2 regions of the Peptostreptococcus anaerobius 653-L genome follow, and region 1 is predicted to be linked to the other one. Evidence: a T-box and tRNA genes for the amino acid it is inferred to sense, from the RefSeq annotation. Region 1 holds a T-box; the other holds one or more tRNA genes.
What was found. The T-box of region 1 lies ahead of leuS (leucine--tRNA ligase). A T-box ahead of a tRNA ligase gene usually reads a tRNA of that ligase, here a tRNA-Leu.
Positions count from the first base shown of each region.

Region 2: it encodes a tRNA-Leu, which carries the amino acid that the T-box ahead of leuS (leucine--tRNA ligase) is inferred to sense. The anticodon was not compared.

Region 1 is NZ_ADJN01000069.1:31,360-35,801, forward strand. It holds gene yqeK (bis(5'-nucleosyl)-tetraphosphatase (symmetrical) YqeK) at 1-522, shown strand, start outside; gene rsfS (ribosome silencing factor) at 636-989, shown strand; gene HMPREF0631_RS09060 (glycosyltransferase) at 1,011-2,036, shown strand; T-box leader at 2,145-2,326, shown strand; gene leuS (leucine--tRNA ligase) at 2,459-4,442, shown strand, end outside.
Region 2 is NZ_ADJN01000012.1:4,050-8,491, forward strand. It holds gene HMPREF0631_RS00885 (cell wall-binding repeat-containing protein) at 1-1,370, shown strand, start outside; partial or broken gene HMPREF0631_RS10470 (transposase) at 1,575-1,924, opposite strand; gene HMPREF0631_RS00890 (ferritin) at 2,023-2,535, opposite strand; tRNA gene HMPREF0631_RS00895 (tRNA-Leu) at 2,797-2,880, opposite strand; gene HMPREF0631_RS00900 (ECF transporter S component) at 2,938-3,555, opposite strand; gene HMPREF0631_RS00905 (methionyl aminopeptidase) at 3,789-4,442, shown strand, end outside.

The DNA.
Region 1 (4,442 bases):
AACGTGTCCAAGTCTGCGGTTAGACTGGCTAAAATCTTGGGGTGTGATGAGAAAAAAGCTGAGATAGCAGGTATCCTGCATGATACAGCTAAGTATGTAAAGTACGAAGACGTTCCTAAATATTGCACAAAGTATTCGATAGTTTTAGATGATATGGAACAAAAATCAACAGCCCTATCCCATAGTGTTGTTGGTTCATATATAGCTAGACATGAGTTTGGCATAGAGGATGAGGAGATACTTAGTGCAATTAGGTACCATACCACCGGAAGACCAGGCATGACAGATCTTGAAAAATCTGTCTACCTTGCAGATTTGATAGAGGTTGGAAGAAATTATCCGATGGTTGATGAACTTAGAGAACTGGCTTATTCAGGCAAAGTTGATGAAGCTGTACTAAGGTCTATGGACAATACAATAGGAGTAGTCCTAAAAAAGAAGGCACCTATGCATCTTAGGACAGTAGAGGCTAGAAACTACTACCTTAGTTTGGTAAAGGAAAAAGAAAAATTAAAAAAATAATGGACAATATATCTACAAAATAGTATAATTGGTAGATTAGCAGTTTAATAATAAGAGAGTATAGGAGGTTATAGTCTGTATAGGCTATGACCTTTAAAAAAGAAAGGGGATTTATGGAAACAGTTGAAAGTATATTAGCAAAGATTTATGATGCAATAGATGACAAGATAGGTCAGGATATAGTTATCTTAAACATCGGTAAGGTATCAAGCCTATGTGATTATTTTGTAATTGCAACAGGATCTTCTTCAAGGCAGGTAAAGGCTATAGCAGATAGCGTAGAGGATGAAATGACAAAGATTGATATAGAGCCAAGGGGTAAGGAAGGGATTACAAGCCAGTCTTGGGTCCTACTTGACTACGGCGATATCATGGTACATATATTTGACGAAGAAAACAGAGGTTTCTACAACCTAGAAAAGCTATGGAAGGATGCACCATACGTAGAAAGAGACGAACTAGCTTAAAGGATTATAATAGGAGTGGACATGACTAAGGATATTAAAAAATATACAAATGAATATGGGCCACTAGTATCCATAATAGTGCCTATCTATAATGCAGAAAAATATTTAAAAGACTGCCTAGAATCAATCAAAAACCAGACATACAAGAATATAGAGGTTATAATGGTAGATGATGGTTCCAAGGATGGGTCTGCTGGTATAGCTAGGAGGTATGCATCAAGCGACAGTAGGTTTATCTACATATTGCAGGAAAATTCAGGTGTATCAGTGGCTAGAAATACAGGTCTAAAAAAGGCTAGGGGCCAGTATTTGTGTTTTGCAGATTCAGACGATATACTCCATTGTGATATGGTCAGGGTTCATCATGAAAAGGTGGTTGAATCAGGACTTGATATAGGTGTTTCTACTTATAAGGTATTCAAGGACAAGTCTGAGATAGTAGACAACAAGCCATGTGACCTATTAGCCAAGACAAGTATAAAGAGCGACAAGGAAGCCCTTATAGCCATGCTAAAAGACGCTAAGTATTCAGGCTACACATGGAACAAGATATTCAAGACCAGCCTTGTAAAGGATTCAAGTGGCTTGAAGGTAGGCTTTGAAAAGAAGCTACATATGTGTGAGGACCTCTATTTTTGCAGTGTCTTGATGAAAAAGGCCGGTAAGGTTGCATTTTATGACCAAGACCTGTATTATTATTTTGATAATGTAAATGGTATTACAAGTGGCAAATACTCTAAGAAGTTGTTTACGCAGTTAGAGGCCTTAGAGATGATAGCTGCCCTCTATAAGGGTGATGCAGATGTTCAAAAAGAGATGGCAAGGGTCATGTGCCAGGTGACAGTCAGCCATTATTCTAGGATGATCAAGGCAGGTGTAAAAGACGATTATATTGAAAATATCTACAAGGATACTATTAAGAAGTATAGCAAGGGCTTAGACCATCCATCCGTAAATAAGAAGGATAGGATATTGGCTAATATGATTATGAAAATGCCAGCTAGCATCTACAGGCTGGTATATGGAATATACTCAAAGAGATTGTAAATTTAGACAGTATTCTCGTTGACATTGATATTCTAATATGTTAAGATAACTTGTATATAATATAAGGGACTAGGATCCTTTCAATAGGGGTAGGTCTTGATCCTATCCAATACAGACGGAGTAGTAGTTATAGAAGAAATTACAGAGAGTTGACGGTGGTGAGAGTCAATATTTTGGACATGATGAACTTGCCGGTCAACCTGTATGACCGTTGTTGGTTTAAAGACTTAACCGAGAGGGCAGGAATTCCTGTCAATTAGGGTGGTACCGCGAGTGATCTCGTCCCTAAACTATTTAGTTTAGAGGCGAGTTTTTTATTGTAAATTTTTAAGCTATTTACAACCGCTCCTAAACTAAGAATTTCAAACGATAATAAATATAAGGCCTAAGAGGTCAAAGAGCAATTATTAGGAGGTAATTTTATGAGCGTTTATGATTTTTCAAAAATCGAAAAGAAATGGCAAAAAGTCTGGAAAGACAATAACCAGTACAAGATGGATACAAGGGATGATTCAAAGCCTAAGTACTATTGTCTAGAAATGTTCCCTTACCCATCAGGTAAGATCCATATGGGGCATGTTAGAAACTACTCAATAGGTGACGTGGTAGCTAGGTTTAAGAAGATGGAAGGCTACAATGTCCTACATCCAATGGGATGGGACTCATTTGGTCTACCAGCTGAAAATGCAGCGATCAAGCATGGAGTTCACCCACACAAGTGGACAATGGCTAATATAGAGGAGATGAAGGACCAGCTATCAATGCTAGGCCTAAGCTATGACTGGGACAAGGAAGTAGCTACTTCAACTCCAGAGTACTACAAGTGGACACAGAAGATATTCTTAAAGTTCTTAGAAAATGACCTAGCCTACAAGAAGAAGTCATTTGTAAACTGGTGTCCATCATGTGAGACAGTACTAGCCAATGAACAGGTAGTAGATGGTCACTGTGAAAGATGTGATACACTAGTTGAAAAGAAGGAGCTAGAGCAGTGGTACTTTAAGACCACTGAATTCTCAGAAGAGCTACTAGCTGACCTTGATACACTAGACGGATGGCCAGAAAAGGTAAGATTGATGCAGAAGAACTGGATCGGTAAGAGTCACGGTGCCCATGTTGACTTCAAGGTTAAGGACATGGACAAGACTATCACAGTCTACACTACTAGACCAGATACAATATTCGGTACAACATTTATGGTTGTAGCTCCTGAGGCCCAGCTTGCAAGAGACCTTGTTGCTGGTACTGAATACGAAAAGGACTTGGACGAATTCCTTACAAAGATGCACACTATGACACAGATAGAAAGAGAAGCGGCGGACCTAAAGAAGGACGGTAGGTTTATAGGTAGGTATGTAATCAACCCTATAACAAACAAGGAAATGCCTATATGGATAGCCAACTATGTCCTAGCTGACTACGGTACTGGTGCTGTAATGGGTGTACCAGCTCATGACGATAGAGATGAAGATTTCGCTAAGACTTTTGATATGGAAATCGTGCCTGTAATAGATGAAGATGGAAAGATGATAAATTCTGGTGAATTTACAGGAATGGACAAGGATGAAGCCTTCAAGGCAATTATAGAAAAGCTAGAAAAGGACGGTCTTGGTAAGTCTACAACTAACTATAGACTAAGAGATTGGTTGATATCTAGACAGAGATACTGGGGATGCCCAATACCTGTAGTATACTGTGATGATTGTGGTATAGTGCCAGTCCCAGAAAAGGACCTACCAGTTTTACTTCCAACAGATGTAGAATTTACTGGAAAGGGAGAATCTCCACTTACAACTTCTGAAACATTCAACGACTGCGTTTGTCCTAAGTGTGGCAAGAAGGCTAAAAGAGAAGTAGATACAATGGATACATTTGTAGACTCATCTTGGTACTATATGAGATATGCAGACAACCAGAACACAGAAGATATATTTGACTCAGAAGTTATTGACAAGTGGCTGCCAGTTGACCAATATATAGGTGGTGTAGAGCACGCTATACTTCACTTATTGTATGCAAGATGGTTTACAAAGGCCTTTAATAAGATGGGAATGACAAAGCATGTTGAACCATTCAAGAACCTACTTACTCAGGGTATGGTACTTATGGATGGCTCAAAGATGTCTAAGTCTAAGGGGAATATAGTATCTCCAGTTGAGATGGTTGAAAAATACGGTGCCGACACTGCTAGATTATTTATCTTATTTGCAGCGCCACCAGAAAGAGACCTTGAGTGGTCAGAACAGGGAGTTGAAGGATGCTTCAAGTTCCTAAATAGGGTATTCAGAGTTGTTGATGAACTAGCAGATATTGCTAAGGTCAACCATGAATTCGGTGAACTGACTAAGGAAGACAAGGCTATGAGGGCCAAGACTAACAGTACACTTAAGAAGGTATCAGAGGACC
Region 2 (4,442 bases), on a different contig from region 1:
AAAGTTCTGCAATACTTGGCAAAACTTATACAATAAAGGGTTATATCTATGGTCTTATGGATAATTATAAGGAAGATCCTAATCCAACAAGGGCTGTGAACGTATTTGCAACAAGACAGAGTGATATAGGCAAGGATAAAGGTTCAGATTTAGGTCATATCATGTCTATAACAGTAGGAATAAAGAGTAATACAATTACTTTTAAGGATGGAAATGATGAAAAGAAGGTGTTGGTTGAAACTGGAAAGTCAGTAGACGATGATATAGATAAGACTCAGTCAATGCCAAGGAACCCATCTAAGGATGGTTACACATTCGTAGGTTGGAATACTAAAGAAGATGGAACAGGTACAACATTCACAGGAAAAACTACTGTAAATAAAGACATAACTGTATATGCAATATACGAAAAGAACATAGTTCCAAGACCTAGACCAGACAGACCATACACTCCAGTACCAGGTAGGGTAGATGGCGATGACAGGATAGAGACTGCTATCAAGATTTCTAGGAAGTACTACGATAAGGCGAACACGGTAATAGTAGTTAGACATGACCTATTCCCAGATTCAATGACAGCGTCAGTACTAGCAAGATTGAAGGATGCTCCAATCTTACTTAACCCAACGGCTAAGTTAGACCCTAGAGTTGGTAAAGAAATAACTAGGTTGGGAGCAAAGGAAGTCATCATAGTTGGTGGAGAAAATTCTGTATCAGAAAGGGTTAGAGAAGAACTGAAGCCATATGATGCTGACAAGAATGTTGAGAGAATATCAGGTCACGATAGGTATAGCACATCTGAGATGGTAGCTAGGAGAGTAGTTGGTATAACAGGCAAAAAGAATGTTGGTGTAGTAGCATCAGGAGAGTTATTCCCAGATGCCCTAGCGGTAGGTACATTCGCATCTAGAGATGGTTACCCAATACTATTAGTGAAGAAAAATACTGTACCAGTACAGATTGCTAGAACTATCAAAGACCTGAATATCAACAAAACTTATATAGCAGGTGGTGTAAATACTATATCTAAGTCTACAGAGGCTAAATTACCAAGTGTAATTGAAAGAATGGCAGGTCAGACTAGGTATGATACAGCATTAGCAATTGCAAGGTCTAAGTTTGCAAATAGCAAGGAGGCTTTTGTAGCTTCAGGTGAAGAATTTGCAGATGCACTTGCAATATCTCCTATATCTGGCATGTATAACAGACCTACATTGCTAGTGTCTAGCAATCATAATAGGAACAAGACAGTTAAAAAATATATAAGGGATAATAATATGACTTATATTATAGCTGTAGGTGGGCAGAGATATATTCCGAATTCTGTATTGTATGACTTGGTAAATTTAACAAATTTATTTGTTAAATAGAATTGCTGAAAAGGAAGGTAATACTGTATAGGATTAAATACGATCGTATGTATAAGTAGAAAATTAAATATTAAAAATAGAATATAAAACTATAAAAGTGGTGGTAAAGTCATAGGCCAATCTAGACACCGAAGATTAAACAAATGATATCTTCGGTGTCTTTTTTTATAAATTTTTAAGAGTGTATGTAATTTTTTCTGTAAATTAGCCTTCTATGGCTAATCTTCCGATTCTAATAGGATGAGTCCATTTTTTGCTTATTTTTTCTACTGATAAAAATAAAGCTTTTTCCAAAGAAGATTTAGTCGGAAACCACTTCTATTCCTGTTTAATCTCTTAAACTGGGCATTGAGGCTCTCTATAGCGTTTGTAGTGTATATAACTCTTCTAGTTACTGGAGAAAATTTAAAAATAGGAATTATACAATCCCAGTTTGTATACCATGATTTAAGGGAATTCGGGTATTTTTCAGACTATTTTTCACTAACAGCATCTAAATTTTGCCTAGCCTGTTCTTCGGATCCTGACAAGTAAATTGATTTTAAATCCGCAGCTTTTCTTCTTCCCATAACAAAAGTCCTCCTATGATAATAATTTTACCATAGAAGGACTTACAATTTAACAGATTTTTTTACATAGACTCATTTTTAAGCTATTTAGCCTGTACTGGAGGAGTGTATACTCTAGTTGCAAGTTCGTCATCTATCATATATAGGTTGGCTTCATTGCCACTTGCTCTTTTGATCTTCTTTACAAGGTTTGTAAAGTTTTCTTCTTCTTCGACCTGTTCATCTACAAACCAGCTAAGGAAACTCATAGTTGCGTGTTCCTTTTCATCAAGAGCTATGTTGGCTATATTATATATTCTCTTAGTTACTGTCTGTTCATGCTTTAAGCCTTCTTCAAAGATATTCAATAGGTTGTCAAACTCTGCCCTAGGCTTTTCGATGGCTTCAAGCACTACCTTACCACCCTTTTGGAATAGGTAATCGTACATTTTTCTAGCATGGTCTAATTCCTCTTGAGCCTGGATCTTGAAGAAGTTTGCAGCTCCTGGAAAATCGATCTCTTCAGCATATGCTGACATAGCCAAGTATGTGTAGGCTGAATAAAACTCAAAATTAATCTGTTCATTAATGGCATTTTCTAAATTTTTACTTATCATATTTATACCTCTTTTCTATTAACATATTAAATTGGAGTAAGATTTAATTCCAAAGTAACACCATATCTATATACTATAATATCACTTATGTCCAGAATTTAATAGGTGTTTTTGGGATTTTAAGAAATAAGATAAAAGATTTTTGATAATTGAATTATTATATTAGCAGTGTGGATTCGGTGAGTGGTGATGGGAATCTAGGACTGCAGTGGATTTTTTAGAATTTATAAAAAAAGAACAGACCCTAAAGTCTGTTCTAAGTGCTGGATGTGGGACTTGAACCCACACGGTATTGCTACCAACGGATTTTGAGTCCGCCCCGTCTGCCAATTCCAGCAATCCAGCAATGTCCTCGTTTGCTACTAGAATATTGTAACATAATCTGTAGCAAAAGGCAAGAACTTATTCAACTCTATTTTTAGCATTTTTAGATGGATTGTAACCTAGTAATAAATTTGACTTTATTAGGATAGGTCTAAGCGCATTGTATATCAAGCAAGCTATTATAACAGTAGTTATAGCATTGAAGAATGTAGCACCTGCACTCCATTTTGCTAGGACACTAGCAACGTCAGCTGGCTGACCAAGTACATATATCTTGTAGAAGTATCCAACTAGTGGGTCTGCGATAACATTGAATGCCATACCACAAATAGATGACATTAGAACCCAGTTAAATATATGCTTTCTATCACTTGTCTCATTAATATGTCCAAATTTGTGGGCAAGTGTACCTACTATTAGACCTATTATAAACTTTAAGACAAATGTCTTTGGAGCGACTAGTATATAGACTGGATCCATTATATCTGCTATTGTCATACCTATAGCACCGGCAAGCCCACCATACACACCTCCTATTAATAGTGATGCAAGCACCAAAAATACGTTACCAAAATGGATTGAAGTAGCGTCTCCACCAGGTACAGGTATCTTGATCTGCAAGTAAGTGAATGATACAAAGCATAGGGCTGCTAGTATTGCACATTGAGTAAGTCTTGAAACTTTTGAGTCTTTCATAATAATACCTCCTTGACTAACCATATATAATATTAAATTTTATTATAATAAATCCTCATTTCATTCTATTATTTTATTACGCATATTGTCAATTGATGCAGGTCAATTAAGAAAAAAAACAGAAGTGTACTAGTACACAAAATTAATAACAAGTATCAAATACAAATAATAAATGTATATTTTTATAAAAATGTGGTATCATATAATTATGAGGCTATACATAGGAGGTAAAAATGCTAAATAGAAATGATGGGTGTTGGTGTGGCAGTGGTAAAAAATATAAAAAGTGCCACCTAGAATTTGATGAAAAACTAAGGGAATACAGGATGAAGGGCCATATAGTGCCGGATGAAACTATAATAAAGACACCAAGAGAGATAGAGGGAATAAAAAAGTCAGCTGAAGTAAACACAGGTATACTAGACTTCTTAGAGGATAAGGTAGTGGCTGGAATGTCGACTGAAGATATTGACAAGATGGTATATAAATATACAGTAGACCATGGTGCTATTCCAGCGCCTCTTAACTATGAAGGATATCCAAAATCTTGTTGTACGTCAATAAATAACGAGGTTTGTCACGGAATACCAGATGAAAAAGTGATATTAAAGGATGGAGATATAATAAATGTAGATATATCTACTATAAAGGACGGATATTTCTCTGATGCGTCAAGAATGTTTACGATCGGTAATGTGAGCGAAGAGGCTAAAAAGCTAGTTGAGTTCACTAAAGAGTGCCTAAATAAGGGCCTAGATCAGGTAAGACCGTGGGGGCATATAGGCGATATAGGAGCTGCTATACAGGAGTATGCCCACGAGAATGGCTATAGTGTTGTTACCATGTTTGGTGGCCACGGTATAGGTAATGAATTCCACGAAGAACCA